Cyanobium sp. PCC 7001: one gene and its partner. The protein of the gene in region 1 interacts with the protein of each later gene in a pairwise test. Links are inferred from orthologs where the notes say so. Each region holds a gene or a part of one and is shown in the gene's direction. Other genes may lie near its edges.

Evidence for each region.
Region 2: the proteins of CPCC7001_RS10680 (region 1) and CPCC7001_RS06190 interact in binary tests that used the Escherichia coli proteins (3 or more experiments, as listed by UniProt). The link is inferred for Cyanobium sp. PCC 7001 from one-to-one orthologs.

The regions. Positions count from the first base shown.
Region 1 is NZ_DS990556.1:2,167,486-2,176,863, forward strand. What follows is about bases 5,927-9,026. They hold CPCC7001_RS10680 (UvrD-helicase domain-containing protein), read left to right. Parts: upstream 5,927-6,325; coding sequence 6,326-8,728; downstream 8,729-9,026. Other genes in these bases: CPCC7001_RS10675 (glycosyltransferase), read left to right, coding at 5,927-6,298; CPCC7001_RS10685 (CCA tRNA nucleotidyltransferase), read left to right, coding at 8,738-9,026. Also shown: CPCC7001_RS16040 (DUF3592 domain-containing protein), read right to left, coding at 1-83; CPCC7001_RS10650 (NYN domain-containing protein), read right to left, coding at 328-1,062; CPCC7001_RS10655 ((Fe-S)-binding protein), read right to left, coding at 1,059-2,429; CPCC7001_RS10660 (NADP-dependent isocitrate dehydrogenase), read right to left, coding at 2,448-3,890; CPCC7001_RS10665 (hypothetical protein), read left to right, coding at 3,980-4,447; CPCC7001_RS10670 (heme oxygenase (biliverdin-producing)), read left to right, coding at 4,527-5,240; more of CPCC7001_RS10675, read left to right, coding at 5,258-5,926; more of CPCC7001_RS10685, read left to right, coding at 9,027-9,378. UniProt on the Escherichia coli protein: A helicase with DNA-dependent ATPase activity. Unwinds DNA duplexes with 3'-5' polarity. Translocates on single-stranded DNA with 3'-5' polarity. Initiates unwinding more efficiently from a nicked substrate than double-stranded DNA.
Region 2 is NZ_DS990556.1:1,255,224-1,264,480, reverse strand. What follows is about bases 2,294-5,272. They hold CPCC7001_RS06190 (dihydrolipoyl dehydrogenase), read left to right. Parts: upstream 2,294-3,045; coding sequence 3,046-4,500; downstream 4,501-5,272. Other genes in these bases: trpC (indole-3-glycerol phosphate synthase TrpC), read left to right, coding at 4,558-5,272; CPCC7001_RS06195 (RNA methyltransferase), read left to right, coding at 2,294-2,996. In the rest of the region: CPCC7001_RS06220 (aspartate aminotransferase family protein), read right to left, coding at 1-99; murA (UDP-N-acetylglucosamine 1-carboxyvinyltransferase), read right to left, coding at 277-1,638; CPCC7001_RS06200 (hypothetical protein), read left to right, coding at 1,872-2,120; more of CPCC7001_RS06195, read left to right, coding at 2,139-2,293; more of trpC, read left to right, coding at 5,273-5,445; rpsD (30S ribosomal protein S4), read right to left, coding at 5,550-6,158; membrane protein insertion efficiency factor YidD, read left to right, coding at 6,332-6,604; CPCC7001_RS06170 (glutaredoxin family protein), read left to right, coding at 6,620-6,892; CPCC7001_RS06165 (UDP-N-acetylmuramoyl-L-alanyl-D-glutamate--2,6-diaminopimelate ligase), read left to right, coding at 6,923-8,425; aqpZ (aquaporin Z), read left to right, coding at 8,545-9,257. UniProt on the Escherichia coli protein: Lipoamide dehydrogenase is a component of the glycine cleavage system as well as of the alpha-ketoacid dehydrogenase complexes.

The DNA.
Region 1 (9,378 bases):
CCGAGATAAAGCTTCCAGCACTCCCATCCGAGGAAAACCATTGAGGAGGCGAATGCGACTATTGGGATTAGCGAGGAACTCATGTCTGATGTCTAACCCGTCATTGGACGCTTCCGGTAACCACGCCTGCCCCACTTCCTCTTTCTGATCATCCACAAGCCAGGTTCAGTCCCGGAATCATCGGGTCCTTCTGCTGGAAAGGACTGTTGCATGGTTCACCGCCATAGTGGCTGTGATTTATGGGTCAGATCACCACCTGTTCACGTCAAACTTCTCGGCAGTCGCCGGCGTTCTGCCTGCACATGCTTCGCCCAAGCACTGGGGGCTTCATCCTCCACGCAGCCGCACCGAAAGGTGCATCTGGGAGCTGCCCGGACTGATCGGCACCTCCTTCACGGCGAGATAGTTCTGGGCCTTCACCAGTTCGCTCAGCTTGCGGAAGCCGTAGTTGCGCGCATCGAACGAGGGATCGTTCTTCTGCAGCAGGCTGCCCACCATGCCCAGCGGCGCCCAGCCGTCGTCCTGGGTCACGGCGGTGATCGCCTCGCACAGGAACGGCTTCAGGGGTGGCGCGTCGCTGTCGCCCTGGCGGCCGCCGCCGCCGGAGCCGGAGCTGCCGCCGGAGCGCTTGAGGATGTCGGTGTAGAGAAACCGGTCACAGGCGGCCACAAACGCCTTGGGGGTCTTGCGCTCGCCGAAGCCGATCACCAGCAGCCCCTCCTCCCGGATCCGGGTGGCCAGCCGGGTGAAGTCGCTGTCGGACGACACCAGGCAGAAGCCCTCCACCCGGCCGCCATGCAGCAGATCCATCGCATCGATGATCAGGGCCGAATCGGTGGCGTTCTTGCCGCTCGTGTAGCTGAACTGCTGCACCGGCTGAATCGCATGCACGTTCAGCACCTCCTTCCAGCTGCTCAGCTGCGGTGTGGTCCAGTCGCCATAGGCCCGTTTCACCGTGGCGGTTCCCACCTGCGACACCTCCGCCAGCAGCTCGGAGATCACCGTGGCCTGGGCGTTGTCGGAATCGATCAGCACGGCCAGGTTCGGCGCTTCGCGGCTCATGCCGGATCCCCCGCGCGCCAGCTCTGATTCAGCAGCTGGATCGGGTGCTGCACCGGCAGCGCTGCGGCCTCCTCGCCATCGAGGTGGCGCCGCAGCTGCATCGTGCAGCCGATGTTGGCGCTGCTGACCAGCTCCGCGCCGGTGCCGGCCAGGTCGGCCGCCTTGATCCGGCCCAGCTCAGCCGCCTCCTGGGGCTGCACCAGGTTGTAGATGCCGGCGCTGCCGCAGCACACCCCCGCCTCCATCGCCTCCGCCAGCTGCAGGTGGGGGATGGCCCGCAGCAGATCGCGGGGCTGGGCGCTGATGCCCTGGCCATGCAGCATGTGGCAGGCATCGTGGAACGCCACCGTGAGCGGCCGCTCGGCGCTGGCCGGGCTGCCATCGGCGTGGCTCAGGGGCTGCAACTGGGCGCGGAAGCCCTCGCTGAGCCCCAGCTGCGCCAGGAATTCATGGATGTCGGCCACCGGCGCCGGGAAATCACGGCTGGCCAGCCGCGCGTAGGCCTTCATCGTGTGGCCGCAGCCCGACGCCGCCACCAGCACCGCATCGAGCGGTTCGGCGCCAGCCGGCCGTCCCGGCCCCAGCATCGCCTCAAAGCTGGCCACCAGCGCATCGGCCAGGGCCCGGGTGTGGGCCTCCTCCCCCTGGTGGTGGGTCACGGCGCCGCAGCAGCCCTGCTCCGGCGGGATCACCACCTCGATGCCGTTGGCGCTCAGCACCCGCACCGCCGCCGCGTTCACCTGTGGATCGAACAGCCGCTGCACGCAGCCCAGCACCAGCCCCACCCGGGCCCGTCGCTGGCCCCTGGCCGGCACCACCGTGGGGAAGCCATCGCGGAAGGCCTCGGGGGCCAGCGGCGGCAGCAGCCGCTCCATCGCCTCCAGCTGGGGCCCCAGCAGGCGGGTGAGCCCGCTGCGGCGCAGCAGGCCCTGCAGCGGCGTGCCCGCATACGCCCGCAGCGGCGTGAGTGCCGCCCGCAGGCGCTTCGGGTAGGGCAGCAGGGCGAACAGCAGGCGCCGGAAGGTCTGGGCCGCCGGGCTGCGCAGCTCCGGGGCCTTGAGCTTCGGGCGGGTGGCCTCGATCAGTTGGTCGTAGCGCACCCCCGAGGGGCAGGCCGTCACGCAGGCCAGGCAGCCCAGGCAGCTGTCGAAATGGCGGGCCACCGTGGCATCGAGCTCCAGCTCGCCGGCCTCGATCGCCTTGAGCGCATGGATGCGGCCCCGCGGCGAATCCATCTCCGTGCCCAGCACCCGGTAGCTGGCACAGCTGGGCAGGCAGAAGCCGCAGTGCACGCAGGGGTCGGTGGCGGAGAGGGCCGCCTGGGGCGGAGCCGCGGAGGCGCTCCTTGGGGAGCCGGTGGCTGTCATGAGCCGAGTCTGCCCGGCTCAGCCCCCGAAGTGGCGCACCACGGCCTCGGCGAAGCCCGAGCAGCTCACCGGCTCCACCGGCGGCTCCATCAGCCGGGCCAGGTCGTAGGTGACCTCCTGATTGGCGATGGCGGCGCTGATCCCCTCGGTGATCAGGTCGGCGGCCTCCTGCCAGCCCATGTACTCGAGCATCATCACGCCGCTCAGGATCACCGAGCCGGGGTTGATGCGGTCGAGGCCGGCGTGCTTCGGGGCGGTGCCGTGGGTGGCCTCGAAGATGGCGGCGTGGTCGCCGATGTTGGCCCCCGGCGCCATGCCCAGGCCCCCCACCACGGCGGCGGCGGCATCGGAGATGTAGTCGCCGTTGAGGTTGAGCGTGGCCAGCACCGAGTAGTCGGCCGGGCGGGTCTGGATCTGCTGGAAGATGCTGTCGGCGATGCGGTCGTCCACCATCACCATCTGCTTCCACTGGCCGTTGCCGTGGCTGCTGCCGATCGCCTCCAGCACGCCCTGCACCTCGGCGCAGATCGCCTCTTTCTTCTCGGGGGTGAGCGCGTCGTAGCCGGGGTCCACCATGCGGGCGTTGGCCTCGATGCTCAGCCCCGGGTTGCGGTCGGCGTTGTCGAGGATCCAGCTCTCCCGCTCGGTGATGCACGCGGCGCGGAACTCGGTGGTGGCCAGCTCGTAGCCCCAGTCACGGAAGGCCCCTTCCGTGAACTTCATGATGTTGCCCTTGTGCACCAGCGTCACGTGGCGCTTCTTGCCCTCCATGCGCAGGGCGTGCTGGATCGCCTTGCGGATGTGGCGCTGGCTGCCGTGCTTGCTCACCGGCTTGATGCCGATGCCGGCTCCGGTGGGGATGGTGCGCTTGCCGAGCTTGCCGTTGGCCGGAATCACCACGGTGTTGAGGTGCTCGATCAGCTCCACGCACACCGGATCGGTGGCCTCCCACTCGATCCCCATGTAGATGTCTTCGGTGTTCTCCCGGTACACGATCACGTCCAGATCCTGGGGACGCTTGTGGGGGCTGGGGGTGCCGGCGTAGTAGCGGCAGGGCCGCACGCAGCAGTAGAGATCGAAGATCTGGCGCAGCGCCACGTTCAGGGAGCGGATGCCGCCGCCGATCGGGGTGGTGAGCGGCCCCTTGATCGCCACGCCGTAGGTGCGGATGGCGGTGAGGGTGTCCTCCGGCAGGTACTGATAGGTGCCGTAGAGGTCGCAGGCCTCATCGCCCGCGTACACCTTGAACCACTCGATCCGGCGCCGGCCGCCGTAGGCCTTCGCCACCGCCGCATCCAGCACCCGCTGGGTGGCGGGCCAGATGTCCACGCCCGTGCCGTCGCCGCGGATGAAGGGGATGATCGGGTCGTCGGGCACCACCGGCAGCCCCTCCTCGAACCGGATGGCGGTGCCGCTGCTGGGGGCGGTGAGCTTCTCGAAGGTCACGGGTTCGGTGGCCATGCTGGCTGGGCTGGTAGCCATTCCTGCGGCACTGGAGGCGCGGCGAGCCTAGGTTTTGGCACAGCGCGGTTCTGCTCAGGGGAAACGGCATGAACGCCGCCGACCAGGCCAGAAATCTGGAACTGGCCCAGGCGATCGCCTCGGCGGCGGCCCTGTTCCGGGCCCAGTTCCCCGATGCCCGCGCCAATCTCAAGCCCTGGCGCGACGATCCCTGCACCCGCGAGTTCGCCGATCAGGAGAGCGTGGACCTCTCCTTTCATCTGCCGGGCTGGAGTCCCCGCAGCCAGTGCCGCTCGTTTCTGGTGCAGCTGCGCCTCGACTGCGCTCCGGCCCGCCAGGGCAGCGGCGCCAACCGCGGGGATGCCGGGCGGCCGCGGCTGCTGGGCGTGCTGATCCGCGGCCTCACCTATGAATCGGAGCGCTGGCGCCTCGCCACCGTGGGCGACTGGCGTCCCACCGGCAGCCATCTGCCCGATGCCGCTTCGGTGGCGAAACTGCAGCAGTTCTGCCGCAACCTGTTCGATCTGTTCGAAGTGAACGGCGCCTGCGCCGCGTAACCCTTCGCAATCTTGAGGCCGCCCTGGCAAACACCACGCCTACGGTGGCTCTCTGCCCGTGTCGTGCTGCCGCCAGCTCATGTCCGTTGCTCTCGCCTCCCAGTTGCGTGAAGGCACCAAGAAGGCCCACACCATGGCCGAGAACACCGGCTTCGTGAGCTGCTTCCTCAAGGGCGTGGTGGACAAGGCCAGCTACCGCACCCTGGTGGCCGACCTCTACTTCGTGTACTCCGCCATGGAGGAGGAGTTCGCCAAGCTCCGCAGCCACCCCGTGGTGGGTCCGGTGGCCTTCCCCGAGCTCAACCGCCGCGAGAGCCTCGAGCAGGATCTCGCCTTCTACTTCGGGCCCGACTGGCGCACGGCCGTGAAGGCCACCCCCGCCGCCCAGGAGTATGTGGCCCGGCTGCACCAGGTGGCCCAGGAGAGCCCCGAGCTGCTGGTGGGCCATCACTACACCCGCTACATCGGCGATCTCTCCGGCGGCCAGATCCTCAAGAACATCGCCCAGAAGGCGATGAACCTCGGCGATCACGACGGTCTGCGCTTCTACGAGTTCGACGCCATCCCGGACGAGAAGGCCTTCAAGGTGAACTACCGGGCCACCCTCGATCAGCTGCCGATCGACCAGGCCACCGCTGATCGGATCGTGGCCGAGGCCAACCACGCCTTCCACCTCAACATGAAGATGTTCCAGGAGCTGGAAGGCAACCTGATCGCCGCCATCGGCAAGGTGCTGTTCGGCTTCCTCACCCGCCGCCAGCGCACCGGCAGCACCGAGGCCGTGGCCGCCTGAGGCCAGCGCCCGCCCCCTTGCGATCGCTTCGTGTTCTCGTGCCCGGCACCGGCGGCCGCCTGCGCGGTGGCGGTCTGCTGGTGGAGCTGCAGACGGCCCGCCTGCTGCAGCAGCTGGCCCCCACCGAGGTGGTGACCTACCGGCAGCGGGAGCCCGACCACCCCTTCCTGGCCGATCTGCTGCGGGCCGAACCGCCCGATGGCGCCGCCGCCCGCCAGATGCTCTGGATCGTGAGCTGGGGCTTCGAGGTGCCACGCCAGCTGCGAGCCCTGCGGGGCCGCGCCGTGGCCTACCACGCCCACAGCAGCGGCTACGGCTTTCCCCTGCCGGCCGGAGTGCCGGTGCTGGCCGTGAGCCGCAACACCCTCGGCTACTGGGGCCAGTGGGCCAGCCGCAACCCCTTGGCCCTCGTTCCCAACGCGCTCGATCCCCGCTGGCTGCAGCGGGGCCGCCGCGACGGCACCGGAGAGCGCCCCATCGATGTGCTGGTGCAGCGGCGCAAGAGCAGCGCCTACCTGCTGGAGGTGCTGGTGCCGGCCCTGCGGCGGCGTGGGTTGCGGGTGGAGGTGCAGGCGGGCTGGGTCGACGACCTGGTGGATCTGTTCAACAGCGCCACCGTGGTGCTCTACGACTCCGCCGACCACTGGCGGGTGAGCGGGGTGAGCGAGGGCTTCGGCCTGCCGCCCCTGGAGGCCCTCGCCTGCGGCTGCGTGGTGTTCAGCAGCCTCAACCACGCCCTGGCCGACAGCCTCGATCCCGGCCGCCTCGGCCACCAGCTCGGTGCCGGCACCCTCAGCGCCGATCTGGAGCGGATCAGCGCCGCCGTGGCCGATCCGGCCGCCTGGCGCGCGCCAGCCGCCGAGCTGGATGCGCTGCTGGCGGCCAGCAGCGAGGCGGCCCTGCTGGAGCGCTGGCGTGAGGCCCTCACCCGGGTGAACGACCACTGGGACCGTCTCCAGGCCGGTGAAGCGCCGCTGCAGGCCCCGCCGCTGTGGCGGCTGCGGCTTCGCCGCTGGCAGTCGCGGCTGCAGCGGGTGCTGGCGCGGCGCGGTGCCTAGGGTGCGGAACGCATTCCTGGCCCGTGGATGAGCGCCTTCCTGGCCGGCCTCAATGAAGCCCAGCGCAAGGCAGTGGACCACCACACCGGTCCGCTGCTGGTGGTGGCAGGGGCCGGCAGCGGCAAGACGCGGGCCCTCACCCATCGCATCGCCCACCTGATCGGCCACCACGGCGCCGACCCAGCCGAGCTGCTGGCCGTGACCTTCACCAACAAGGCCGCCCGGGAGATGAAGGAGCGGCTGGAGCTGCTGCTGGCCCAGAAGCTGGCCCAGAGCCAGTTCGGCCAGCCCTGGAGCACCCTGCCGCTGCTGGAGCAGCGGCAGCTGCGCAGCCGCATCTACCGCGAGGTGATCAAGGACCTCTGGATCGGCACCTTCCACGCCCTGTTCGCCCGGCTGCTGCGCTTCGACATCGACAAGTTCCGCGATCCCGAAGGCCTCAGCTGGACGCGCCAGTTCTCCATCTACGACGAGGGAGACGTGCAGAGCCTGATCAAGGAGATCGTGACCCAGGAGCTGGGCCTCGACCCCAAGCGCTTCGAGCCCAAGAAGGTGCGCTGGGCGATCAGCAACGCCAAGAACCAGGGCTGGATGCCCGAGCAGCTCGAAGCCGATGCTGGTGGCCAGCGCGGCAAGCTGATGGCCGAGACCTACCGCCGCTACCGCCGCGCCCTGGCGGCCAACAACGCCCTCGACTTCGACGATCTGCTGCTGCTGCCCGTGCAGCTGCTGCGCCAGAACGACCAGATCCGCAACTACTGGCACCGCCGCTTCCGCCACGTGCTGGTGGACGAATACCAGGACACCAACCGCACCCAGTACGAGCTGATCAAGCTGCTGGTCACCGACGGCCAGGATCCCGAGGCCTACGACAACTGGAGCGGCCGCTCGGTGTTCGTGGTGGGCGACGCCGACCAGAGCATCTACAGCTTCCGCGCCGCTGACTTCACCATCCTGATGGGGTTCCAGGACGACTTCGGCGACGGCGCCGCCGATGAAGCCACCCGCACGATGGTGAAGCTGGAGGAGAACTACCGCTCCACCGCCACGATCCTCGAGGCGGCCAACGCCCTGATCGCCCACAACACCGAGCGGATCGACAAGGTGCTGCGGCCCACCCGGGGCGAGGGGGAGCCCATCACCCTCACCCGCTGCGACGACGAGGTCGCCGAGGCCGAGGCGGTGGTGCACCGGATGCGGATGCTCGACGCGGCCCACAGCGAGCTGCGCTGGGGTGACATGGTCGTGCTCTACCGCACCAATGCCCAGAGCCGAGCCATGGAGGAATCGCTCGTGCGCTGGGGCATCCCCTACATCGTGGTGGGGGGCCTGCGCTTCTACGACCGGCGCGAGATCAAGGACATGCTCGCCTACCTGAAGCTGCTGGTGAACCCGGCCGACACGGTGAGCCTGTTGCGGGTGCTGAACACGCCGAAGCGGGGCATCGGCAAGACCACGATCGAGCGGCTCACCGACGCCGCCAACCAGCTGGGCATTCCGCTCTGGGAGGTGGTGAGCGATCCCGAGGCGGTGCGCTCCCTGGGGGGGCGCTCGGCCAAGGGGCTGCTGCAGTTCCGCGAGCTGCTCAGCGATCTGCAGGCCCGCAGCCAGGACGCCCCCCCTTCGGAGCTGGTGCAGCGGGTGATGGAGCAGAGCGGCTACCTCGCCGAGCTGATCGCCGAGGGCACCGATGAGGCGGAGGACCGCCGCCGCAACCTCAATGAGCTGGTGAACGCCGCCCTGCAGTACCAGGAGGAGAACGAGGAGGGCTCGCTGGAGGATTTCCTCGCCTCCGCCGCCCTGGCCAGCGATGCCGACAGCAAGGACACCCAGCAGGACCGGGTGACCCTGATGACCCTCCACGCCAGCAAGGGCCTGGAATTCCCGGTGGTGTTCCTGGTGGGGATGGAGCAGGGCCTCTTCCCCAGCTACCGCTCCCTGGAGGATCCCGCCGCCATGGAGGAGGAGCGGCGCCTCTGCTACGTGGGCATCACCCGGGCGAAGGAACGCCTGTTCCTCTCCCACGCCAGCGAGCGGCGGCTGTGGGGTGGCATGCGCGAGCCGGCGGTGCCCTCGGTGTTCCTGGCCGAGCTGCCCGAGGAGCTGGTGCAGGGCGACATCCCCCGCAGCGGCGGTGCCGCGATCCGTCGCGAGCAGCGGCTCGACCGGCTCACCCGGGTGGACCGGGAGGAGAGCCGGCGGGTGGCGTCGGGGGGAGCCGGCGGTGCCCCCGCCAACGCCGTGCGCCGCCGCGGCGCCGGTGCCGGCAAGACCTGGGCCGTGGGCGACCGCCTGCGCCACAGCGCCTTCGGGGAGGGACACGTGACCCACCTGTTCGGCAGCGGCGAGAAGATCTCGATCGCGGTGAAGTTCGAGGGGATGGGCCCCAAGATCCTCGATCCGCGCCTGGCGCCGATCGAGCCGCTCTGAGGCCGCCGCTTGGACGTTCCCGGCATTCCCGAAGCGCTGGTGGGGGCCCTGGCCGCGGCCGCCCGGGCCGGTGGCCCGCCCCCCCAGCGGGTGGCCCTGGTGGGCGGTGCCGTGCGCGATCTGCTGCTGCACCGGGTGCACAACGACCCCTGGCGCGGCGTTCCCGACCTCGACCTGGTGGCGGAGGGCCCGGCCATCGATCTGGTGCGGCGGCTGGAGGCCCTGCTGCCGCCGGGGGCGCTGCGGGCGGCCCAGGAGCACGGCGCCTACGGCACGGTGGAGGTGGAGCTGCGGCTCGAGGGCCAGACCGTGCTGCTGGATGTGGCCACCGCCCGCTGCGAGACCTATCCGCAGCCCGGGGAGAACCCGAAGGTGGTGCCGGGCCTGCTGGCGGACGATCTGGCCCGCCGTGATTTCAGCATCAATGCCATCGCCCTGGATCTGGCCAGCGGTGAGCTGCTCGACCCCCATGGCGGCCAGGCGGATCTGCAGCGGCGGCAGCTGCGGCTGCTCCACCCCCACAGCCTGCACGACGATCCCAGCCGCCTGGTGCGCGGCGCCCGCTACGCGGCCCGGCTCGGCTTCCGGCTGGAGCCCGGCAGCCGCGAACAGGCGCGCCGCACCCTGGAAGCCTGGCCCTGGGCCTGGCA
Region 2 (9,257 bases), 910 kb from region 1 along the record:
GCCGGCCACGCAGTCCAGGTAGCGTTTGCCGTCTTCGTCCCACACCCACACGCCCCGCCCGCGGCTGAGGCTGATCGGGAACCGGGCATAGGTGTCCATCACCGCGCTGCCAGCCGCTGCGATGGTGCTCTGGCCGGCGCTTTCCTCAGCCTTGCTGCCGGAATGGGCGATGCCCGGGTCCATAGGAGCGGTGGGACTTGAACCCACATGCCCGAAGGCGCTCGATTTTGAGTCGAGTCCGTCTACCAATTCCGGCACGCTCCCCTGTGCCAGAGCTTAGGCGGCGACGGGGGTGTCGGGCTTGACGGTGGCAGAGGTGCTGGCCGTGGCGCTGCCGACCCGCTGGATCGAGGCGCCCACGGCGGCGAGCTTGGTTTCCAGACCGGCGTAGCCCCGGTCGAGGTAGTCGAGGCCCCGCACGGTGGTGATGCCTTCGGCGGCCAGACCGGCGAGCACCATGGCGGCCGAGGCGCGCAGATCCGTGCCTTGCACGGGAGCGCCACTGAGCCGGGGCACCCCCTCCACGAAGGCCGTGTTGCTCTGCATCCGGATCGCGGCACCCATGCGCTGCAGCTCGGCCACGTGCTGCAGACGGTTCTCGAAGATGTTCTCGGTGATCACGCTGGTGCCGCGGGCCGTGGCCAGCAGGCTCATGAACGGAGCCTGGAGATCGGTGGGGAAACCGGGGAAGGGCTGGGTGCGCAGGTCCACCGCGTGGATCTCGCTTGCCGTGAGGGTGAGGCCGAGGCCGTCGTGCTCGATGCGGCAACCGGCTTCCTCGAGCTTGGTGAGCACGGCGCCGAGGTGCTCGGGGATCACGGGCGTCACCCGCAGGCACGAGCGGGTGATGGCTGCGGCCAGCAGCAGCGTGCCGGCCTCGATGCGATCGGGGATCACGGCGTAGTCGGCGCCGTGGAGGCGCTCCACCCCCACGATCGTGATGGTGGGGGTGCCGGCTCCCCGGATTCGGGCCCCCATCGCCAGCAGGAGGCCGGCCAGGTCCACCACCTCAGGCTCCTGGGCGGCGTTGTCGATCACGGTCTCGCCGTCGGCCAGAGCCGCCGCCATCATCAGCGTTTCGGTGGCGCCGACGCTGGGGCAGTCCAGGTGGATGCGGCTGCCCCGCAGGCGATGCCCCTGACCCGGCACCACGGCTGTCACCACGCCGTGCTCGATCGTCACCTGGGCACCGAGAGCCTTGAGCCCCTTCACGTGCTCGATCACCGGCCGGGTGCCGATCTGGCAGCCACCGGGGAGGGGAACCTTGGCCATGCCCATGCGGGCGAGGAGGGGGCCGATGCAGAAGAAACTGGCCCGCAGGCTGTTCACCAGCTCATAGGGAGCGGTGGCGCTGTGGATGTCGGAGCCATCCAGCTCCAGGGTGTCGTTGTGGCGATGCACCCGGCCACCCAGGCTCTCGAGCATCTCGCCCATGCCGGTGATGTCGGTGAGCGGCGGCACATTCCGCAGGCGCATCGGCTCGCGGGTGAGCAGGCAGGCCGCCATCAGCACCAGGGCGGAATTCTTGGCGCCACTCACCTTCACTTCTCCCTCCAGGCGCCGGCCGCCGGCGATCAGCAACTGGGGGTCGGGGGCATCGGTGGCAGCATCGGCGGCCGGAACAGCAAGAAGACTCATGATTCCCAGCCTGTTCCGGCGCCCTTGTGGCGGCATCTTGACAACAAATCGTGAGACCGTCCAGACGGCCGCCGCCGGAACTGGCTAGGGGCGGGGGGTGATGCCGTATCGTTTCCGGGTCGCAGCGCGACGGCCACGCGGATGTGGCGGAATTGGTAGACGCGCTAGTTTCAGGTACTAGTGGCAGCAATGTCGTGGGAGTTCAAGTCTCCCCATCCGCACTTTCACAACCCATGATTCTCCTCAATATTTCCAATTCCTCCGAGGTGGTCGCCTCGAAGGTGGGCAAGTTTCTGGAGAGTCTCACCCCTGACAGCCTCGACCAGACCACGGTCGAAGACATTGTTGTCAGCAAGCTGATCGAGAACCTGCGGGCCGAGGGCATCAAGGGCGAGGTGGCGGCCGTGAAGGGGCTGGAGCTCCAGGCCGATGACATCGTCATGCACGAGGCGATGCGGGTGCGCCGCCGCGAACGCTTCTGACCGCGCCGGAACCCTGCCGTGAGCGCTGCGGCTGAGCCACTGATCAGCAGCCGGCGGAATCCGCTGGTGAAGCGGCTTCGGCAGCTCCACACCGCCAAGGGGCGCCGCGAACAGGGGTTGGTGCTGCTCGAAGGCACCCACCTGCTCCAGGAGGCCCTGCGGCTGGGCCTGGAGCCTGCCCATCTGCTGGCCACAGGGATGTGGCAGCGGAACCATGCCCCCACCCTCGGCGCCATCCGCGCTGGTGTCGCCATCACCACCGTCACCGAGGAGGTGCTCGCCGCCGTCGCCACCACCGACCACCCCGATGGGGTGGTGGCCGCCCTGCCGACCCCGCCCGCCGGCTGGGGGCCGGCGACGGCACGGCTGGTTCTCGCCCTCGATGGGGTGCAGGATCCGGGCAATCTGGGCACGTTGATGCGCACGGCTCTGGCCGCCGGCGTGGAGGCGCTGTGGTTGGCCGAGGGGGCCGATCCCCTCCAGCCCAAGGCGCTGCGGGCCTCGGCCGGGGCGGCCCTGGCCCTGCCCTTGCAGCGGGGCAGTCGCGAGACGCTGCTGCACCAGCTCGGGGAGCTCGCCGCCCGCACCGCCGAGACAGGCTCCGAAGCCCTGCAGGTGGTGGCCACCGTTCCACCCCAGGCAGGCGCCATCCCCTACTGGCAGCTGGACTGGCAACGGCCCACGGTGCTGCTGCTGGGCCAGGAGGGCGCCGGCCTCTCCGGGCAGCTGCTGCAGCGGGCCACCCACCGCGTCACGATCCCCCACAGCGCGGCGGTGGAGTCGCTCAATGTGGCGGTGGCCGCCGCCCCGCTGCTGCTGGAGCGCCTGCGTCAGCAGCAGCAGGATCCCCAGCAGCTCCCGCAGCCGCTGGACTGACGCCGGACCGGTCACGGGGGAGAATGCCCCCACCTGAGCACGGCCCCCGGTGAGCGACGCCCCCTCCACAGCCGCCTTCGACTTCGACGTGATCGTGATCGGCGCCGGCTACGGCGGTTTCGATGCGGCCAAGCACGCGGCGGAGCACGGGCTGACGGTGGCGATCGTCGAAGGGCGTGACATGGGCGGCACCTGCGTGAACCGCGGCTGTGTGCCCTCCAAGGCCCTGCTGGCCGCCAGCGGCCGGGTGCGGGAGCTGGCCGATGCCGAGCACCTGGCCGGCTTCGGCATCCACGCCGCCCCGGTGCGCTTCGAGCGCCAGAAGATCGCCGATCACGCCAACCAGCTGGTGGCCACGATCCGCACCAACCTCACCAAGACCCTGGAGCGGGCCGGCGCCACCATCCTGCGGGGCAAAGGGCGCCTGGCGGGCCATCAGCAGGTGACCGTGCGGGAGAGCGGCAGCGGCGTGGAGCGCACCTACAGCGCCCGTGACGTGATCCTGGCCACCGGGTCCGAGCCGTTCGTGCCCCGCGGCATCGAGACCGACGGCCGCACCGTGTTCACCAGCGACGAGGCCGTGAGCCTGGAGTGGCTGCCCCGCTGGCTGGCCATCATCGGCAGCGGCTACATCGGCCTGGAGTTCGCCGATGTGTACACCGCCCTGGGCTGTGAGGTCACCATGATTGAGGCCCTCGATCGGGTGATGCCCACCTTCGATCCCGACATCGCCAAGATCGCTGCCCGCCACCTGATCGACGGCCGCGACATCGACGCCAGGGCAGGCGTGCTGGCCCGCAAGGTCACCCCCGGTTGTCCGGTGACCATCGAGCTGGCCGACATGCAGACCAAGGAGTTGGTGGAAACCCTGGAGGTGGACGCGGTGCTGGTGGCCACCGGCCGCGTGCCCAGCAGCGGCGAACTCAACCTGGCGGCCGTGGGGGTGGAAACCGAGCGCGGCTTCATTCCCGTGGACGACCACATGCGCGTACTGGTGGGGGGTGAGCCCGTGCCCCATCTCTGGGCCGTGGGCGATGTGACCGGAAAGATGATGCTGGCCCACACCGCTGCTGCCCAGGGCACCGTGGCCATCGACAACATCCTCGGCCACGGCAGGCGGATCGACTATCGCTCCATCCCGGCCGCCACCTTCACCCACCCCGAGATCAGCTCGGTGGGCCTGAGCGAGGCGGAGGCCAAGGCGCTAGCGGCGAAGGATGGCTTCGAGCTGGGCAGCGTGCGCAGCTATTTCAAGGCCAACTCCAAGGCCCTGGCGGAGCTCGAGAGCGATGGTCTGATGAAGCTGCTGTTCAACAAGGCCACCGGTGAAGTGCTGGGCGCCCACATCTACGGCCTGCATGCCGCCGACCTGATTCAGGAGATCGCCAACGCCGTGGCGCGCCGCCAGAGTGTGGTGCAGCTGGCCAGCGAGGTGCACACCCATCCCACCCTCAGTGAGGTGGTGGAGGTGGCCTACAAGCAGGCCGCCATGGCCGTGGCCTGATATCGGGCCTGCCTCCCCCAAGAACACCACCCTGCTCCCAGCCCCTTCCCGCCTCTGATGGAGATCCGCCGCCGCCCCCCGAACCCCAAAGTGAAGGTGGCCCACCTGGAATACGCCATTCCCCACGACGAGGCCGAGCCGAGGCACATCCTCGAGCGGATCGTGTGGGACAAGGACCGGGAGGTGACCAGCGCCAGGGCACGGCTGCCCCTGGAGAAGCTGCGGGCCCAGGTGGCCGATCTGCCGCCCACCCGTGATTTCGAGGCGGCGCTGCGGGCGAGCTGCCGCAAGCCCGCCGTGATCGCCGAGATCAAGAAGGCCAGCCCCAGCAAGGGGGTGATCCGGGAGGACTTCGACCCGGAAGCCATTGCCCGCGGCTATGCCGCAGGCGGTGCCAGTTGTCTGTCGGTGCTCACCGACAAAACCTTCTTCCAGGGGGGCTTCGAGGTGCTCGTCCAGGTGCGGCAGGTGGTGGATCAGCCGCTGCTCTGCAAGGACTTCATCCTCACGCCTTACCAGCTGCATCAGGCCCGGGCCGCCGGTGCCGATGCCGCGCTCCTGATCGCCGCCATCCTCAGCGACCAGGACATGGCCTACCTGCTCAAGGTGGCCCGCAGCCTGGGCCTGGCCGTGCTGGTGGAAGTGCATGACGCCGCAGAGCTCGAGCGGGTGCTGGCCCTCGAGGGGGTGCGCCTGATCGGCATCAACAACCGCGACCTCACCAGCTTCCACACCGATCTGGCCACCACCGAGCAGCTCATGGAGGGCTATGGCGCGGCGATCCGGGAGCGCGGCGCCCTGCTGGTGAGCGAGTCGGGCCTGTTCAGCCGCGACGACCTCGACCGGGTGCAGCAGGCCGGTGCCGATGCGGTGCTGGTGGGGGAGGCTTTGATGCGCCAGCCGGATGTGACGGCGGCGCTGGAGGCCCTGATTCAGGGGGGCTGAAGCCCAACAGAAAGCCCCCGCCCTGGGGCGGAGGCTGGAAAAGAGGCTGGGTGACGGGCTGCCGACGGGGGCACGGAACGCGGCCCGAGAGGCAGCACCGACACTCAGACCTTGCGGGAGTAGAACTCCACCACCAGCAGTTCGTTGATCTCGAGGGCGACCCACTCGCGCTCGCACTTGCTGATCACCTTGGCGGAGAGCTTGGCCTTGTCGAGTTCCAGATGGGGCGGGATGTTCGCCAGGCCAGGGAATTCGAGGTTGCCTTCTGCCAGTTTCTTGCTCTGCTTGCGCTCGCGGATGGCCACCACGTCGCCGGGCTTGCACTGGTAGCTGGCGATGTCCACGACGCGGCCGTTCACGGTCACGTGGCCATGGTTCACCAGCTGGCGGGCACCGGGCACGGTGGGGCCGAAGCCGAGGCGGAAACAGATGTTGTCGAGGCGGTTCTCGAGCAGCTTGAGCAGGTTGGTTCCGCTGGAACCACCCTGGGCGCGGGCCTTCTTGACGTAGCGAACGAGCTGCCGCTCGGAGATGCCGTAGTTGAAGCGGAGCTTCTGCTTCTCTTCCAGACGGATGGCGTATTCGGAGCGCTTGCGACGGGCTTGGCCGTGCTGACCGGGGGGATAAGACCGCTTGGCGGACTTACGGGTGAGACCGGGAAGGTCTCCCAAGCGCCGCGTGATCCTCAGGCGAGGGCCGCGGTAACGGGACATGAAAACAGGGTCGTGGGACGGGATGGCCCCATTCGGGGGCCCATGGCGGCCTCGGCTCGGGCATGCTGGAGAACGTCCGCAGCCCGCGCTTGACGCGCCAGCGATCGATCCTATCGGTTGGCCCTGAGGCGCTCGGGCTCATCCCGCACCTGGACGGCCCCAGCGCCGTCAAGCTGCCCCGTGGGCCGTCTCGGCAGGACGCCGCGGCCCTTTCCGCCGGCCCCTCCCGCTGGATCGCCCTGGTGCTGCTGGGGTTGATCGGCTGCTACCGCCGTTGTCTGTCCCCCCTGCTGGGACCCCGCTGTCGTTTCATCCCCAGCTGCAGCGCCTACGGCCTGGAGGCGATCCGCCGCCATGGCCCCTGGCGTGGAAGCTGGCTCACTCTGCGGCGTCTGCTGCGTTGCCATCCGTTCACGCCCTGCGGCTGTGATCCGGTGCCCGACTGACCCGCTGCTCCCCCCATGACCGCGCTGCTGCTCTATTCCCGTCCGGGTTGCTGCCTCTGTGAGGGCCTCGAAGAGAAGCTGCGCGCGCTCTCTCCCGCCCCTGAGCTGGAGGTGGTGAACGTGGATGGGGATCCGGCCCTCTCGGCGCGCTTCGGGCTGGAGGTGCCGGTGCTGGCCTGGCGCCGCGATGGGGTGGAGCAGTTGCTGCCTCGCGTGCCGCCTCGTCTGGTGGACACGGCCCTGCTGGTTTGGTTGCACAGGAACGGTTTTCCTGGGGGAAGCGCCTAGAACGGCGCCATTTCCCAGCGGCCACCGCCCATGACCCACCTGCTCCACCCCCTCCTGCGCGACGTGGGATTGCAGGTTCCCGAGGCCCTTGGCGAGGCCACGGTTCACACCATCAGCTGCGACTCCCGCCGCGTGGGCCCGGGCACGTTGTTTGTGGGTCTGCCGGGCACCCAGGTGGATGGCGGCGCCTACTGGCGTTCGGCCCTGAAGTCCGGCGCCTGCGCCGCCGTGGTGGGCACCGCCGCCGCGGCCGCCGATCCGCCGTCCACCACCGATCCGGTGGTGGTGGTGGAGGGGCCGGTGGCCCGCTGGGCCGGGCTGCTGGCCGCCGCCTTCTGGGGTGAGCCCAGCCAGCGCCTCGCCCTGATCGGGGTGACCGGCACCAACGGCAAGACCACCACCACCCACCTGATCGAGCATCTGGCCGCCACCGCCGGCACCCCCGCGGCCCTGTTCGGCACCCTCGAGAACCGCTGGCCCGGCTATGCCGTGACCGCCCAGCACACCACGGCCTTCGCCGATCTGCTGCAGGCCCAGCTGGCCCAGGCGGCCGATGCCGGAGCCCGCATCGGGGCCATGGAGGTGAGCTCCCACGCCCTGGATCAGCAGCGGGTGGCGGGCTGCCGCTTCGCCGGCGCCGTGTTCACCAACCTCACCCAGGACCACCTGGACTACCACCCGTCCATGGAAGCCTACTTCGCTGCCAAGGCGAGTCTGTTCGCGGCGCCACTGCTGCTGGAGAGCGCCACGCCGAACGCCGTGGTCAATGGGGATGACCCCTGGGGCGCCCAGCTGGCCCGGCAGCTGGGCGAGCGTTGCTGGACCAGTTCGCTCGAGGATCCGTCGGCCCATCTCCGCATCGACAGCCTGGAGATGGACAGCAGCGGGGTCCGGGGGCGGCTGGTGACGCCGCTCGGCGCGGGCCACTTCCGCTCCCCCCTGCTGGGCCGCTTCAACCTGATGAACCTGCTCCAGGCCGTGGGGGCCCTGGCGCAGCAAGGCCTGCCGCTGCCGATGCTGCTGGAGGGGCTGGCCAGCTTCCGGGGGGTGCCGGGACGCATGGAGCGGGTGCTGGCGGGGGGCCGCGAGGACCAACCGGCCGTGCTGGTGGACTACGCCCACACCCCCGATGGTCTGGAGAATGCGCTGCGGGCCAGCCGGCCCTTCACCCGGGGCCGTCTGATCTGCGTGTTCGGCTGCGGCGGCGACCGGGATCGCGGCAAGCGGCCCCAGATGGGCGCGATCGCGGCCCGCCTTGCCGATCGGGTGGTGGTGACCTCCGACAACCCGCGTACGGAGGATCCCCAGCGCATCCTCGACGACGTGGTGGCCGGCATCCCGGCTGGCACGGAGCTGGAGGTGGAGGTGGATCGGGCCCGGGCGATCGCCGCGGCCATCGCCGGTGCCGGACCCACCGATCTGGTGCTGATCGCGGGCAAGGGCCACGAGGATTACCAGATCTTGGGCACCACCAAGATCCACTTCGACGACCGGGAGGAGGCGGAGAAGGCCCTCCGCGGCATCACGGCCTGACGCTCCCCGGTCCGTCGTCGGCCCTGGAGCGATGTGACTGTTTCCCCACGGCCGGTGGCTCATCCGTTTCCCCCCGGGGGCAGTGCCTCTACGATCCGGCCGCTGTATCGGTTGATGCGATGGCTCAGGTTGTTCCCATCGGCAGGAAGTTCCTTGCCGAAGCCTGCGGCACCTTCTGGCTGGTGCTTGGCGGCTGCGGCAGTGCCGTGCTCGCGGCCAACTTCCCCTACGACAATGCCGCGGTCAATCCCCTCGGCCTGGGCTTTCTCGGGGTGGCCCTGGCGTTCGGCCTCACGCTGCTCACCATGGTCTACGCCATCGGTCACATCAGCGGCTGCCACATCAACCCGGCGGTGAGCTTCGGCCTCTGGGCCGGCGGCCGCTTCCGGAGTGCCGAGCTCCTGCCCTACATCGTGGCCCAGGTGATTGGCGCGGTGATCGCCGGTGGTGTCATCAAGCTCGTGGCCAGCGGCCGTCCTGGATTTGTGATCGAGGGGGCCAATGCCCTCGCCACCAATGGCTTCGGCAGCAACTCACCGGGGGGCTACGGCTTCTTCTCCGCCCTGGTGATCGAGCTGGTGCTCACCTTCTTCTTCCTGCTGGTGATCCTGGGAGCCACCCACAAGGATGCGATCCAAGATCTCGCCGGTGTGCCGATCGGCCTGGCCCTCACCCTGATTCACCTGATCAGCATCCCCGTCACCAACACCTCTGTGAATCCCGCCCGCAGCACCGGTGTGGCCGTGTGGGTGGGTGGCGAGGCCATGGGCCAGCTGTGGCTGTTCTGGCTGGCCCCGATCGTGGGGGCCCTGATCGCCGGTTGGGTCCACCG